DNA from 4 places in the Micromonospora sp. NBC_01796 genome. Region 2 is predicted to be linked to each of the others. Evidence: riboswitches for the same ligand, from Rfam matches in the RefSeq annotation. Region 2 holds a riboswitch; each other region holds the start of a gene.
What was found. Region 2 has a riboswitch for cobalamin ahead of cobN (cobaltochelatase subunit CobN). Riboswitches for the same ligand answer to the same signal wherever they lie in the genome.
Positions count from the first base shown of each region.

Region 1: another riboswitch for cobalamin. It lies ahead of metE (5-methyltetrahydropteroyltriglutamate--homocysteine S-methyltransferase); the one in region 2 lies ahead of cobN (cobaltochelatase subunit CobN).
Region 3: another riboswitch for cobalamin. It lies ahead of bluB (5,6-dimethylbenzimidazole synthase); the one in region 2 lies ahead of cobN (cobaltochelatase subunit CobN).
Region 4: another riboswitch for cobalamin. It lies ahead of OIE47_RS31210 (ribonucleoside-diphosphate reductase subunit alpha); the one in region 2 lies ahead of cobN (cobaltochelatase subunit CobN).

Region 1 covers NZ_CP109078.1:6,986,669-6,990,660, reverse strand. Annotated here, with positions in the region: gene OIE47_RS31210 (ribonucleoside-diphosphate reductase subunit alpha) at 1-635, shown strand, start outside; gene OIE47_RS31205 (ribonucleotide-diphosphate reductase subunit beta) at 668-1,687, shown strand; cobalamin riboswitch at 1,787-2,004, shown strand; gene metE (5-methyltetrahydropteroyltriglutamate--homocysteine S-methyltransferase) at 2,123-3,992, shown strand, end outside.
Region 2 covers NZ_CP109078.1:7,863,880-7,867,871, reverse strand. Annotated here, with positions in the region: gene OIE47_RS34945 (precorrin-8X methylmutase) at 1-87, opposite strand, end outside; gene cobG (precorrin-3B synthase) at 87-1,355, opposite strand; cobalamin riboswitch at 1,461-1,581, shown strand; gene cobN (cobaltochelatase subunit CobN) at 1,705-3,992, shown strand, end outside.
Region 3 covers NZ_CP109078.1:3,358,761-3,362,752, forward strand. Annotated here, with positions in the region: gene OIE47_RS15550 (DUF397 domain-containing protein) at 1-67, shown strand, start outside; gene OIE47_RS15555 (DUF397 domain-containing protein) at 211-408, shown strand; gene bluB (5,6-dimethylbenzimidazole synthase) at 596-1,228, opposite strand; cobalamin riboswitch at 1,262-1,458, opposite strand; gene OIE47_RS15565 (SRPBCC family protein) at 1,603-2,115, shown strand; gene OIE47_RS15570 (outer membrane protein assembly factor BamB family protein) at 2,170-3,429, shown strand; gene OIE47_RS15575 (hypothetical protein) at 3,466-3,992, opposite strand, start outside.
Region 4 covers NZ_CP109078.1:6,990,907-6,994,898, reverse strand. Annotated here, with positions in the region: gene OIE47_RS31225 (low temperature requirement protein A) at 1-186, opposite strand, end outside; gene OIE47_RS31220 (TetR family transcriptional regulator) at 345-911, opposite strand; gene OIE47_RS31215 (oxidoreductase) at 1,010-1,927, shown strand; cobalamin riboswitch at 2,116-2,351, shown strand; gene OIE47_RS31210 (ribonucleoside-diphosphate reductase subunit alpha) at 2,495-3,992, shown strand, end outside.

The DNA of each region.
Region 1 (3,992 bases), 880 kb from region 2:
CCGACCTGTGGGGCGTGACCCCGACGCAGGCGCAGCGCTGGGACGCGGTACGGCAGCGGATCGCGGCACACGGTCTGCGCAACTCGCTGCTGGTCGCGATCGCCCCGACGGCGACCATCGCCTCCATCGCCGGCTGTTACGAGTGCATCGAGCCGCAGGTGTCCAACCTGTTCAAGCGGGAGACCCTGTCCGGGGAGTTCCTCCAGATCAACACCGCCCTGGTCCGGGAGCTCAAGGCGCTCGGCCGGTGGACCGAGCAGGTCCGTACCGAGATCCGGCGGGCGGAAGGTTCGGTCCAGGGCATCGAGTCGCTACCGGCGGACGTACGGGAGCTGTTCCGGACCGCGTGGGAGCTGCCCCAGCGGGCGTTGATCGACCTCGCCGCCGCCCGTTCCCCGTACATCGACCAGAGCCAGTCGCTGAACCTGTTCATGAGCGCACCGAACATCGGCAAGCTCTCCTCGATGTACCTGTACGCCTGGAAGTCGGGGCTGAAGACCACCTACTACCTGCGGTCCCGACCCGCGACCCGGATCCAGCAGGCCACCGTCGCCATCAACCGCCCGGTCGCCGTCGACACCGACGCGGTCGCCTGCTCGCTGGAGAACCCCGAGTCCTGCGACGCCTGCCAGTAGCCCCCACCCGCACCCACACGTGAGGCAACACGATGACGAGCACCGACAGGACCTCCATGTTGCTCGACCCGGGGATGGACCTGACCCTGCGGCCGATGCGCTACCCGCACTTCTTCGACCGGTACCGCGACGCGATCAAGAACACCTGGACCGTCGAGGAGGTCGACCTGCACTCCGACCTGGCCGACCTCGGCCGGCTGACCCCGGCCGAACGGCACCTGGTCAGCCGGCTGGTCGCGTTCTTCGCCACCGGTGACACCATCGTCGCCAACAACCTGGTCCTCAACCTCTACCAGCACGTCAACTCCCCGGAGGGCCGGCTCTACCTGTCCCGGCAGCTTTTCGAGGAGGCGGTGCACGTCCAGTTCTACCTGAACCTGCTCGACACGTACGTGCCGGACGAACAGGAGCGGTTCGCCGCCTTCGACGCGATCGAGAACATCCCGTCGATCCGGCGCAAGGCCGAGTTCTGCTTCCGCTGGATCGACTCGATCTTCGAGCTGCGGGAGCTGCGCAGCCGCGAGGACCGGCGGGCGTTCCTGCTGAACCTGATCTGCTTCGCCGCCTGCATCGAGGGATTGTTCTTCTACGGCGCCTTCGCCTACGTCTACTTCCTCCGCTCCCGGGGACTGCTGCACGGGCTGGCCTCCGGGACCAACTGGGTGTTCCGCGACGAGTCGATGCACATGGCGTTCGCCTTCGACGTCGTCGACACGGTCCGCCGGGAGGAACCGGACCTGTTCGACGACGAGATGCGCCAGCAGGTACGCGACATGCTCGCCGAGGCGGTCGAGTGTGAGGTCCAGTTCGCCGAGGACCTGCTCGAACAGGGTGTTTCCGGAATGTCCCTGCCGGACATGCGCGAGTACCTCCAGCACGTCGCCGACCGGCGGCTCGCGCAACTCGACCTCGCCCCGATGTACGGGTCGAAGAACCCGTTCGCGTTCATGGAGCTGCAGGACGTCCAGGAGCTGTCGAACTTCTTCGAGCGCCGGGTGTCGGCGTACCAGGTCGGGGTGAGCGGCACGGTCAGCTTCGACGACGACTTCTGAGCGTCTCCGGTGGTGGGTGGGTCGACGGCCCACCCACCACCGCAAGGTGACACGCGGCGGTGGCCCGCCCGGTGATCGACGCGGGTCGGTCGCGACCGTACGATGGGCGGCAGTGCTGGTTCGCCCCACTCCTGCGGGTGGGGCGTCGTAAGAGGGAACCCGGTGCAAGACCGGGACTGCCCCGCAGCGGTGAGTGGGAACGACCGCCGTCATACGCACTGGGCGCGTGAGCGCCTGGGAAGCGACGGTCAGTAGGAGACCGGGTCACCCCGGTCGTGCCCGCGAGTCCGAAGACCTGCCCGCACCGCGTACGCGTCCGCGTACGCCGCCGTCGGCCTCTCGGGAGGGTCAGGGCGAGGCCGGTCGTCGTACCGTGCCCTGCCGCGTGTCTCCCGTGTGGTCGTCGGTCGACCTCGAGGGAAGGACACCCGTCTCGTGACGACACCATTCGGGCTGAGCACCGTGCTCGGCTATCCCCGCATCGGTCCCCACCGCGAACTCAAGCACGCCGTCGAGTCCTACTGGGCCGGCCGCATCGATGCCGCCGCGCTGGAGGACACCGCCGCCGGCCTGCGTACGGACGTGTGGCGCACGCTGCGTGACGCCGGCCTGGACCAGATCCCGTCCAACACGTTCTCGCTCTACGACCAGGTGCTCGACACCACGGTCATGGTCGACGCGTTGCCGGACCGGTTCCGCCGCCTCGACCTCGGCGACCTGGACACCTACTTCGCGATGGCGCGGGGCACGGCCGCGGAGCCGGCGCTGGAGCTGACGAAGTGGTTCGACACCAACTACCACTACCTGGTCCCGGAGGTCGGCCCGGAGACGGCCTTCGCCGCCCGTCCGGACAAGGCACTGCGGGAGTACGCCGAGGCGAAGGCGCTCGGCATCACCACCCGACCGGTGCTCGTCGGCCCGGCCACGTTCCTGCTGCTGGCCAAGTCCGCCGCCGGGGCACCCGGGGGCTTCCGGCCGTTCGACCGGCTCGCCGATCTGGTCGACGTCTACGCCGGGATCCTCGGCGCGTTCGCCGACGCGGGCGTGGCCTGGGTCCAGCTCGACGAGCCCGGCTACGTCGCCGACCGCGGCTCGGACGAGATCGACGCGCTCCGGGCCGCCTACACCCGGCTCGGTGCCCTCGATCACCGGCCGCAACTGTTCGTCGCGTCCTACTTCGGGGAACTCGGCGACGCGTTGCCGGCGCTGCTGGACACCCCGGTCGAGGCGGTCGGGCTCGACCTGGTCGCCGGACCCGGAAACCTGGACCGGCTGGCCGCGTACGGTCCACTGCCCGGCCGCACGATCGTCGCCGGTCTGGTCGACGGGCGCAACGTGTGGCGTACCGACCTGCGTGCCGTCGCCGGGACCGGGGCGACCCTGACCGGTCTGGCCGACCACGTCGCGGTGTCGACGTCGTGCTCGCTGCTGCACGTGCCGGTCGACCTGGCCGCCGAATCGAACCTCGACCCGCAGCTACGGGATCGGCTGGCGTTCGCCCGGCAGAAGATCGACGAGGTGGTGGCGCTGGGGCGGGCGTTGCGCGACGGCGTGGCCGCCCTACCCGCTCCCGCACCCGCCGCGCCGGCCGCGTGGCGGGACGACGCGGTCCGGGCCCGGCTGGACTCGCTGCGCCCCGAACACCTCCGGCGCGGTCCGTACGCGCAGCGGGCGACCGCCCAGCAGGCCCGGCTCGGCCTGCCGCCGCTGCCGACGACCACGATCGGGTCGTTCCCGCAGACCGACGAGCTGCGCCGGTCCCGGGCCGAGCACCGGGCGGGCTCGCTCGACGACGCGGGCTACGCCGAGCGGATGCGCGCCGAGGTCGCCCAGGTGATCGACCTGCAGGAACGCCTGGGTCTGGACGTACTGGTGCACGGCGAGCCGGAACGCAACGACATGGTGCAGTATTTCGGCGAGCAGCTCGACGGGTTCGCCGCCACCGAGTACGGGTGGGTGCAGTCGTACGGCTCCAGGTGCGTACGCCCGCCGATCATCTACGGCGACGTCGCCCGGCCGGCGCCGATGACCGTGGCCTGGTCCACCTACGCGCAGTCGCTGACGAACCGGCCGGTCAAGGGCATGCTCACCGGTCCGGTGACGATCCTGGCGTGGTCGTTCGTCCGGGCCGACCAGCCGCTCTCCCAGACCGCCAACCAGGTCGCCCTGGCGCTGCGGGACGAGGCACGGGACCTGGAGGCCGCCGGCATCCGCATCGTCCAGGTCGACGAGCCGGCGCTGCGGGAGACCCTGCCGCTGCGCCGGTCGGAGCAGAAGGCGTACCTCGACTGGGCGGTCGGGGCGT
Region 2 (3,992 bases):
GTCGGGCAGGCCCGACAGGTCCGCCTCGGCGCGGATCGTGGCGAACGACCGGCGGTAGATCTCCGCACCGTCGCGGATGTAGTCGATCACTTACCCCTCCGTGCCGCCGCGATCGCGGCAGCGGTCTCCTCCAGCGTCGCCGACCGCGGGCGCGGTCGGCCGTCCAGGCTGACCTGGTAACCCTCGATGCTGGCCAGCACCTCGACATGCCGGTCCGCCGGCCGTCCGCAGCGCCGCTCGCAACCGACCCAGTGCACCGGCAGGTCACCCGCGCCCGGCGACGCCGAGGCGTGCACCAGGGTGGCGTCGGTCCGTACGTTCGCGAGTGCCTTCGCACAGCCGGGCTGCCCGGCACAGCCGGTCACCCCGACCCAACCGGCGGCGGCATCCGCCACCAGACCCTCGGCGGCAAGTGTCGCCAGCCGGCGCTCAGCCTCGCCGGTGCTCAGATCGGGTACCACGACGGTCCGCCACGGAGTGATGTTGATCTCGTCGCTGCCCGTACCGGCGGCTGCCGTGAGTGCGGCGAGCTGGGCTCCGGTGAGCCGGCCGAGCGGCACCACCAGCGCCAGCGCCACCCGCCCGTCGACCTGGGCCACCGGCCCGACCGGTGCCCGCGTCGGCGCCTCGGGGATGGTCAGGTCGCCGGGCGGCACCAGGAGCGCCGGGTCGAGAGCCGCACGCAGGCGGGCGGTGACCCTCGGTACGCCGTCGTCGAGTTCGGCCAGCCGCCAGGCGGTGCTGTGCTGCGCGGTGGACTCGGCGAGGAACAACCGGGCGGCTAGCAGGGCGGTCGAGGCGGCCTCCGGTGGGCTCACCCGTACTCCCGTGTCGGTGCCGGCCAGGAGCACCGCCACCGCACCCCCGGGTACGGCGAGCAACCCCACGTCCGCCCCGAACCCGGTCACGTCGCCCCGACCGTCGTCGATGGTGAACAGGAAACGACCGGGCAGCCCGCCCAGTGCCGGATCGGCGCAGAGCCCCTCGTCCAGCGCGTCGACCAGCGCCCGGACGTCGACCAGACCCCCACCCACCCGACCACTGAGTACGGAAGCGATGACGTTGCGTACGCGTTCGTGGCTCTCCGACGGCAGCAGCCCGGCGGCGTACAACCGGGCGGCCAGCTCCCGCTCCGCACCCGCCCGCAGGCCACGGAGCTGGACGTTGCCGCGTGAGGTCAGCTCCAGGGCGCCGTCGGCGAGTTCGGTCGTGGCGGCGGCCAGCGCGTCGAGCTGGTCGGCGTGCAGCCGCCCACCGGGCACCCGTACCCGGGCCAGGTTGCCGTCGGCGGCGGCATGTACGCGTCTCGTCCCCGGACAGGCGTCCGGTGCCGACCGCCCTCGTGGTGACCACACCCGGCGGATACTACGGCCTGCGCAGCTTCACCCCTGTCGGGTACCGCTTGACGAACGGGGGTCCGACTCGTGAGAGTGAGAACCGCTGAACGCGGCGACAGGTGGAGGAAGCCGGTGTGATCCCGGCGCGGTCCCGCCACTGTTACCGGGGAGCGGACCCCGACACGGTCACGGCCCACACGGGCGGGAAGACCGGGGCGAGCGACGATCCGGGAGCCAGGAGACTCCGGGTCACCGCGCGGCATCGAGCGGACCCGTCCGGGCCCGCCCCGAGCCGCAACCGACGAACCCGGGGCGCGGACCCCGAGGGAGGAACCACCATGTCACGCCACGCCCTGCGCGGTGCCCGATGATCCTGCTCCTCTCCACCTCGGACACCGACCTGCTCAGCGGACGGGCCAGTGGCGCCGACTTCCGGCTGGCCAACCCGGCCCGTACCTCGGTCGAGGACCTGCCCGCCCTGCTCGACGGCGTCGACCTCGTGGTCGTACGCATCCTCGGTGGCTACCGCGCCTGGGAGGAGGGGCTGGACGCGCTGCTGGCCGGGGCGCTGCCGGTCGTACTCCTCGGTGGTGAGCAGGCACCGGACGCGGAGCTGATGCGCCGCTCGACCGTGCCCGCCGGGGTGGCCGCGGAGGCCCACGCCTACCTCGCGCACGGCGGCCCGGCGAACCTCACCGAGCTGCACCGGTTCCTCTCCGACACGATCCTGCTCACCGGGTACGGCTTCGCCCCGCCGGTGCCGACCCCCGAGTGGGGGCGGCTGGAGCGCGCGGCCCGCAACAGCGACGGGCCGGTGATCGGGGTCCTCTACTACCGGGCCCACCACGTCGCCGGCAACACCGCGTTCGTCGAGACGCTCTGCACCGCGATCGAGGACGCCGGTGGTCGGCCGCTGCCGGTCTACTGCGCGTCGCTACGCAGCCCCGCACCCGCCCTGCTGGAGACCCTCGGCGAGGCGGACGCCCTGGTCGTGACCGTGCTCGCCGCCGGTGGCACCCGCCCGGCCGACGCCGGTGCCGGTGGCGACGACGAGGCGTGGGACGTCGGCGCACTCGCCGCCCTCGACGTGCCGATCCTCCAGGGGCTCTGCCTGACCAGCAGCCGCGCCGTCTGGGCGGACAACGACGACGGCCTCTCCCCGCTGGACACCGCCACCCAGGTCGCCATCCCCGAGTTCGACGGCCGGATCATCACCGTCCCGTTCTCGTTCAAGGAGATCGACGCCGACGGGCTGACCGTCTACGTCGCCGACCCGGAACGGTCCGCGCGGGTCGCCGGCATCGCGGTCCGGCACGGGTCGCTGCGACACATCCCCCCGGCCGACCGCCGGATCGTCCTGATGCTGTCGGCGTACCCGACCAAGCACGCCCGGATCGGCAACGCCGTCGGCCTCGACACCCCGGCCAGCGTCGTCCGGCTGCTCAGCGCCATGCGCGACCAGGGGTACGACATCGGCCCCGCCGACGGACCCGACGCGTTCCCCGGAGTGACCGCCGGTGACGGTGACGCCCTGGTGCACGCGCTGATCGCCGCCGGTGGTCAGGATCTCAACTGGCTCACCGAGGAACAGCTCGAAGCCAACCCGATCCGGATCCCGGCCAGCCGCTACCGGGCCTGGTACGACACCCTCCCCGCCGAGCTGCGCGAGGGCATGGAACGGCACTGGGGACCGGCGCCCGGTGAACTGTTCGTCGACACCTCCCGCGACCCCGACGGCGAGATCGTGCTCGCCGCGCTGCGGTCCGGCAACACCGTGGTGATGGTCCAACCGCCGCGCGGTTTCGGGGAGAACCCGGTCGCGATCTACCACGACCCGGACCTGCCGCCGAGCCACCACTACCTGGCCGCGTACCGGTGGCTGGCCGACGAGTTCGGCGCGCACGCGATGGTGCACGTCGGCAAGCACGGCAACCTGGAGTGGCTGCCCGGCAAGACGCTCGGCATGTCCGCCGCCTGCGGGTCCGACGCCGCCCTCGGCGACCTGCCGCTGATCTACCCGTTCCTGGTCAACGACCCCGGTGAGGGGACCCAGGCCAAGCGGCGGGCGCACGCCACCCTGGTCGACCACCTGATCCCGCCGATGGCCCGCGCCGACAGCTACGGCGACATCGCCCGGCTGGAGCAGCTCCTCGACGAGCACGCCAACATCGCCGCCCTGGACCCGGCGAAGCTACCGGCGATCCGGGCCCAGATCTGGACCCTGATCCAGGCCGCCAAGCTCGACCACGACCTCGGCCTCGCCGACCGGCCGCACGACGCCGAGTTCGACGAGTTCATCCTGCACGTCGACGGCTGGCTCTGCGAGGTCAAGGACGTCCAGATCCGCGACGGGCTGCACGTCCTCGGGGTGGCGCCGAGCGGGCAGAACCGGGTCGACCTGGTGCTCGCCATGCTCCGCGCCCGGCAGATGTGGGCCGGTCAGGTCGCCGCCCTGCCCGGCCTGCGCGAGGCGCTCGGCCTGACCGAGGACGGCACCGCCGCCCGGGTCGAGGTGGACCGGATCGAGGAGACCGCCCGCGCGTTGGTGCTGGCGATGGAGGAGCGGGACTGGACCCCCGGCGTCGGCGCCGAGGTGTGCGAGCGGGTGCTCGGCGACTCCGTTGCCGACCACGAACCGGTCGTCCGGGTGCTGGA
Region 3 (3,992 bases), 4.1 Mb from region 2:
GGTGGTGGAGCCGGCTGGTTGGGTGGCGTTCGTTGCCGGTACGAAGTCCGGTGCGTTCAAGCGCTGAGGGTGGAAGTTCATGATCCACGCGCGCTGAGCTGTTCTGCGGGTGGTCGTGAGAACAGCTCAGAGCGCAATGATCATCGTTTGACTGCCGTATGCCGCGCCAACTGACATGTGCTTCGATGTCTCGGCAGGGAGTGAGTCGTGATCAATCTTTTGGATGCCCGTTGGCGCAAGAGCAGCCGCTCGAACAGCCAGGGCGATTGTGTTGAGGTGGCGGACAACCTCGTGGGCGTAGTGCGTGTGCGTGACTCAAAGGATGCGGCTGGACCGGTGCTGGTGGTAGGGCCAGCGGGTTGGGCGGCGTTCGTTGCCGGTGCGAAGTCCGGTGCCTTCCGGCGCTGAGGGTGGGTGACGATGATCCACGCGCGCTGAGCTGTTCTGCGGGTGGTCATGAGAACAGCTCAGAGCGCAGTGATCATGCTTCGCAAGCCGGCACTTCCGCTTGACGGGTCAGTGGTTGGTGAGGCGCTGGTAGGGGATGTGTCCGGCCACTCGCTGGCGAGTCTGAGTAGGCGAGCCCGATCCAGAATCAGACGGAGGGACGCCAGCGGTCCTGGTGGATCGCCGCCGACAGGGGACGGCGTTGACGCCAGCCGTGTCGTTCCAGGTCGGGGGTCTGCTCGAAGTGGGTCACCGGGCCGAGGCAGAGCCAGGCGACCGGGCGGATGGTGGCGGGGATGCCGAGCAGTTCCCGCAGGAACGGCTCCCGGTAGAACGACACCCAGCCGACCCCGAGCCGCTCGGCGCTGGCGGCCAGCCACAGGTTCTGGATCGCCAGGCAGACCGAGTAGAGGCCGGCGTCGGCGATCGCGTGCCGACCGAGCACGGCTGGTCCACCCCGCTCCGGGTCGTACGTGACGACGATCGACAGGGTCGACTCGCGTACGCCGTCGATTTTGATCCGGGCGAAGCGTTCGGCGGCTTCGCCGTCCAGAGTGGACGCGAAGGTGTCCCGCTCCCGCTCCACGTGCCGGTGGAACTCCTGCCGCAGGTCCGGATCCCGGACCAGGACGAAGTCCCAGGGCTGGGACAGCCCCACACTCGGCGCGGCGTGCGCCGCCGTCAGGACGCGGTGCAGCACCTCGTCCGGGATCGGGGCACCGGTGAACTGGGCGCGTACGTCCCGGCGACGGTGGATGACGTCGTAGAGATCGGTGTCCAAGGCAGGCTCCCGCTGCGCTCGCGCCCCCACAGAGGGGCTGGTGACAGCGAGGCCGGTCTTCGGACTTCCGGATCTGCGCTGGTCACCCGCCTTCCCAGCCCTGTTCGGGCCAGTGGCTGCGTCTCGTACGCGTGGGTGGCAGCTCCCCGGTCACCGCGGCGGGCCCGTGCCGGAATCACACCGGCTTCCCGATTCTCCCCGCTCGCGCGGGGCACCTCGCAACAGTTCGTGCCGGTCCGAACCCTAGCGGGACCGGCTCCCGGATCCGAGTGCGGCGGGTTCGATCGTCACTCGGGTCACGTTCTCGTCGCCTTCCGCGAATGTTCGCGTTAATGGTCGGTCACCCCCCGTACGGTGGAGGTTCGGGAGGTGTGATGGCGACGGTAGCGGTGACCCGGCTGGTGCAGGCGTCCGCCGAGGAGTTGTGGCGGGTCTTCACCGACCTGCCCGGCCGATCCGACTGGCTCTCCACGATCAGCGGGATCGAGGTGCTCACCCCCGGTCCGACGCGGGTCGGCACGGTCTGGCGGGAGAGTCATCACCTGCCGGACGGCACCGAGTTGCTGGAGGAGTTCCGGGTGGAGGAGTTCAGCCCACCGCACCGGCTCACCGTCAGCTCGTCCGGCGTAGGCGTCGACTACCGGACCGCGTACACGTTCACCCCGGTCCAGGGGCGACGTCGGCGGCGGCGCAGTGGCTGGACCGCGGTCAGCGTGGTGCAGGAGGGCGCGGTCACGGCACCGTACGCCCGGCTCCTCGCGCTGGTGTTCGGCGGACTCGCGGCCCGTACCGTCGAGGGTGCGCTGCGACGTGACCTTGCCGACCTGGCCGCCGTGGTCACCTCGACCAATCATGATCATCGCGGTGATCCGGCCGCTGCCGCCTGACCTGCCAGCCGCACGTCGGGGCTGTCTCGGTAGGGTGCCCAGCGGAGGTACTGGATGCGATCGCGGGGCCGCGTGTGGGGCCGGCGCCGGCCGGCTGTGGTCGCGCTGGTGGCGGTGCTGGTCGTCGCGGCGGCAGCCGTGGTCACCTTCCGCGTGCTCGCCCCCGCCGAGGTGCTCACCCCTGCCCGCGCCGACTATCCGGCCCCGGTGCGGGCGGCGACCGGGGTGGTCGGCACGCTCGCGTCCGCCCCGCTGATCGTGGACGGCCGGTTGCGGGTCTACGCCACCGCCCGCCAGATCCGGGCCGACGAACCGGTCGACGCCCGGACCCGGCGCACGCCGTACTGGTCCTACCGGCGCTGGCCGGCCGAGCTGATCGGCATCGTGGCCAGCGGGACCACCGTGGTCAGCCGTTGGTCGGACGGCGACCTGGTCGCGCTGGACGCCCGGACCGGCCGGATCCGGTGGCGGGCCGACGGGCCACCACCAGGACACGGGTACGACGGCCGCCGCACCGGGGCGAGCACCGTCTACACCCCCGCCGGACTGATCCCGGCCACCGGCAGCGGGGGGCGCGCCGTACTGGTGGTGATCGGCGGGTCCGGGCTGCGCGGTCTGGACCTGTCCGACGGGCACGAGTTGTGGCGGATCGACATCGACGGCTCCTGCCGGGCCGGGGCGCTCACCACCACCGCCGGTCAGCTCGTCACCGTCGACGCCTGCGCGTCCCCTCAGGTGGCGGAGTTCCACGACGTGGAGACCGGCCGCATGGTGAACCGGTGGCGGCCGGAGGACGCCGGGCCGGAGTTGGCGGTGGTGCCGGTGGGCTGCGGCAACGGCGGCTCGAACTGTCCGGCGCTGCGGACCACCAGCGCCGGCAACAGCCGAGGTTGGCTGGTGGACCGGGGCGAACCGACCCCGATGCCGCTGCTCGACCCGACCGAGGCGGTGCTCGAAGGAGACGTGGCGCTCACCCCGAGCGGGAACGAACTGGTGGCCCGTTCGGTCCGGGAAGGGACCGAGTTGTGGCGGCGTACGGGGCCGGGGCCGATGCGGATCGTCGCCGTACAGCCGGGTTTGGTGCACCTGCTCACCGACGGGCACGAGTTGATCACCCTGAACTCGACCACCGGGGCGCAGCGGTCGAGCTTCCCGCTCGTCGCCGGTGACGAGGTGGTGCCCTGGCGCCCCGGTTTCGCGTACGCGGCGGACGGTTTTGTCGCGGTGGAGCGGTTGGCGCAGGCGGCGCCCCCGGACGCGGCCGACGCGCAGTTCTACGCCGCCCCGCAGCCGGTGATCCTGGCCGCCAGCTGACTCGGCGCCGGCGGCCAGGGGTCTTCCCGGTCGTGCCTAGGCCGACATGTCGTACCGGTGGCGCCGGGAACGGCGGCGGATCAGGAGCACCAGTACGGCGATCAGGATCAGGCCCACCAGTGACGCGGCGGCCAGGACCCACGGCGAGTCGAAGCGGCTCAGGGGCGAACTGGGCTTGCCGACCCTGCCCGGGTCGGGGAAGGTGATCCTCGCGGAAAGGCTCTCCTTGACCTGGCCGCTTTCCAGGTTGACGTCGATCTGCCAGGGTCCGTTGGGTATCTCGGCGGGGAGAGTCGCGAGCACCGTTCCGGACTCACCGGGTGCAAGCGTGGTGCCCTCGACCACGTCGAACGGGCCGGCTTGCATGCCGGCCGGACCGTCGGAGAGGGTGACCGAGCCGGTCAGGTCCAGGGCCCGCTCGCCCGTGTTCTTGACGGCGATGCGTACCGAGGGGACGCCGAGGGTGTCCCGGGCCGGGACCAGGTCGCCGATCTCGAAACTGGAGGGCGGCTCGCCGCCGATCCCGATGTCGAGGTAGGTCCGGACACCGACTCTGTGGATCT
Region 4 (3,992 bases), 870 kb from region 2:
CCACCAGGTCGCGAGCAGGAGGATCAGCGCCTCGTACGCACCGAGCGGGTGCAGGTCCTCGATCAGCGCCTCGGCGAGCCGGGCGAGGGTGAACACGAAAACCAGGTCGTAGAAGAGCTCCACGTACGTGGCCCGCTGCGGTTGGCTCGGGTCGCGGATCAGCGTGGAGCCTCTACCCGTTGTCATGCGCCGCCCGTTCCCACGCTCCCGCCCGCCTCCGGGCTGCCGGTTCGGGCGACAACCGGCCCCGTACCGATCCGTCGTCGCAGCCAGTCGTACCACAGGGCGACGGCACCGATCCCGGAATCCGGTGACGAACGGTCCTGCGAGCCCGCCGGGAGCCGTCAGCGGGCGGGAGCGACCAAACGGCGTACGGCGTCCACGATCGTCGTACGCCGGGTCTGCTCGGGTACGAGTTCCAGGAAGTCGGCGCCCTGCATCTGCCACATGTTGGCGAGGTTCTGCACCAGGGCCAGGATCTGCCCGGCGGTGAACCGGTCGGTGACGACGCCCCGACGCTGGGCCTCCGCCACCGCGTCGACCTTCTGCTTCATCGCGGTGGAGGTGGACGCGCGCCGGCCGGCCGAGTCGCCGCGCTCCAGCTCGTACCAGGCCACGAACCGCATCACCTCGGGGTGGGCCAGCCCGCCGTCGTAGAGGCGTGCGGCGTACTCGCCCAGGTCGTCGGCGTCCATCGGGACCCCCGCGACCACCTGCTCGACGATCGCGTCGAAAACCGCCTCGAACAGGCCCTCCTTGTTCTCGTAGAACGAGTAGACGAGGCCGGCGCTGATCCCCGCCCGCTTGGCGAGCCGGTCGACCCGCGCCCCGGCCAGGCCGTACGCGGCGAACTCCGACAGGGCCGCCTCCAGCAGGCGCTGACGTTTGGTCTCCGGGTCACGGGTACTCATGCTCCCAGCTTGCCTACTGAACATTCATTTGACAAGCCGCCTCGACCGTGGATATCGTCGCCTTACTGAATGAATGTTCACTACGAAGGAGTGGTGTGATGCCGAACCACGCTCACTGGACACCCGAGGCGATCCCCGACCAGACCGGGCGTACCGCCCTCATCACGGGCGCGAACAGCGGAATCGGGCTGGAAACGGCACGGGTCCTCGCCCGGCACGGAACCCGGGTGATCCTGGCCGGGCGGAGCCGGGCACGGCTCGACGAGGCGGTCCGTACGCTGCGCGCCGAGGTGCCGCAGGCGGACCTGGAAACCCTGGTCCTGGACCTGGGTGACCTGGCCTCGGTCAGGGAGGCGGCCGAGCGGATCGCCGCGACCGAGACCCTCGACCTGCTGGTCAACAACGCCGGGGTGATGAACATCCCGGAACGCCGGACCACCACGGACGGGTTCGAGCTGACCTTCGGCACCAACCACCTCGGCCACTTCGCGCTCACCGCCCAGGTGCTGCCCGCCCTACGGCGCTCCCCCGCGGCCCGGATCGTGACGGTCAGCGCGATCGCCGCGACCTGGCGCAGCGGGGCACTGACCGACCTGATGAGCGAGGAACGCTACCGCCCGATGGCCGCGTACGCGAAGTCCAAACGCGCCAACGTCGTCTTCACCCGGGAACTCGCCCGCCGCCTCACCGGGACGACCATCACCCCCGTCGTGATCCACCCCGGCGCCGCCATGACCAACCTCCAACAGCACACCCGAGGTGCGCTCCTCCGGGCACTCAGCGGGGTGATGGAGAGGTTCCTGATGGGCTCGCCGGAGGGCGCCGCGTGGCCCAGCCTCTACGCCGCGACCAGCCCCGACGTCCACGCCGGCGCGTTCATCGGCCCCGCCTCCCGCAACCAGACCGCCGGCACGCCGAAACCGGTGGCCCTGCCGCGCGGCGCCGACGACCCCGCCGAGGGCAGGCGACTGTGGGCCGACAGCGAACGCCTCACCGGCGTCTCCTTCCCGCTCTGACCGGTAGCGCTCAGTGACGTACGCCGGGGTCCCTGCCCGGGCCGCGGCGTGCCGGCAGGGACCATTACGGACGGTGCGGCGGGTGTACGCCGACCCCGGACGACCAACCTCGATGGAGGGTGCCGGGTCCGCACTTACCAACACACCGACACGACATCTGGTGTTCGGTATCCAGCCCTCCCCCATATATAGTCTGGGCCGCGACTGGTTCAGCCGGGCATCCAACCCGGCTGAGGCAAGAGGGAACCCGGTGGAAGTCCGGGACTGCCCCGCAGCGGTGAGTGGGAACGACAGCCGTCACACAGCACTGGGAGACAACCGGCCTCTGCCGGGTGGCCTGGGAAGCGACGGTCAGTAGGGGGTCACGGGATTTCCCGGGGCCGCGCCCATGAGTCCGAAGACCTGCCAGCCGCGCCGCGCCGGCCATCCGTGCGCGGCGGTCCGAGGCCGCGCGGGACGGCCGACGGCACAGACGCGCGCCCTCGCGTGCGTCCCTGCCTGCCTGCGCGCACTCCGGACCTCGTCGGCGACGAGTACGAGGAGCGACAGGTGACGGTCACAGAGTTGATGCCGGACGGCACGACGGCGGACGGCGATCCGCCCGCGCCGGGACAGCGGCGTACGCAGATGCAGGTGCGCAAGCGCAACGGCGCGCTCGAGCCGGTCGACGTGAACAAGATCGTCCGGGCGGTGGAGCGCTGGGCGGACGACCTCGACGACATCGACCCGCTGCGGGTGGCGACCCGGACGATCAGCGGACTCTACGACGGGGCGACCACGGCCGAACTGGACCGGTTGTCGATCCAGACCGCCGCCGAGATGATCGGCGAGGAACCCCAGTACTCCCGGCTCGCGGCCCGACTCCTGGCCGGATACGTCGACAAGGAGGTACGCGGCCAGGGCATCGCGTCGTTCAGCCAGGCGATCCGCCTCGGCCACGAACTCGGGCTGATCGGCGACGACACGGCGCAGTTCGTCGCGGTCAACGCCCGCAAGCTCGACGACGCCATCGACCCCACCGCCGACCTGCGGTTCGAGTACTTCGGACTGCGTACGGTCCACGACCGCTATCTGCTGCGGCACCCGACCGGCCGGCTGGTGCTGGAGACACCGCAGTACTGGCTGCTGCGGGTCGCCTGCGGCCTGTCCCGTACGCCGGGTGAGGCGATCGGGTTCTACCGGCTGATGTCGTCTCTCGCCTACCTGCCGAGTTCCCCGACGCTGTTCAACTCCGGCACCGCGCACACCCAGATGTCGTCCTGCTTCCTGGTCGACTCGCCCCGCGACGAACTCGACTCGATCTACGACCGGTACGCCCAGGTGGCGAAGCTGTCGAAGTTCGCCGGCGGGATCGGGATCGCCTGGTCGCGGGTGCGTTCCCGGGGTGCGCTGATCCGTGGCACGAACGGGCTGTCGAACGGGATCGTGCCGTGGCTGCGGACGCTGGACGCGAGCGTGGCGGCGGTCAACCAGGGAGGCAGGCGCAAGGGCGCGGCCTGTGTCTACCTGGAACCGTGGCACCCGGACATCGAGGAGTTCCTCGAGCTGCGGGACAACACCGGTGAGGACGCCCGGCGTACGCACAACCTCAACCTGGCCAACTGGATCCCGGACGAGTTCATGCGCCGGGTCGAGGCCGACGAGACGTGGTCGCTGTTCGACCCGGCCGAGGTGCCCGAGCTGCCCGACCTGTGGGGGGACGAGTTCGACGCCGCCTACCGGTCCGCCGAGGCCGCCGGCCGGTTCGTCCGCCAGGTCAAGGCCCGTGACCTGTACGGGCGGATGATGCGGACCCTGGCCCAGACCGGCAACGGGTGGATGACGTTCAAGGACCCGTCGAACCGGCTGTGCAACCAGACCGCCGAGCCCGGCAACGTGGTGCACCTGTCGAACCTCTGCACCGAGATCGTCGAGGTCTCCAGCGACGGCGAGACGGCGGTCTGCAACCTCGGCTCGATCAACCTGGCCGCGCACGTCGCGGGCGACGACATCGACTGGGAGCGACTGCGCGAAACGGTGCGTACGGCCGTGCTCTTCCTCGACCGGGTGATCGACATCAACTACT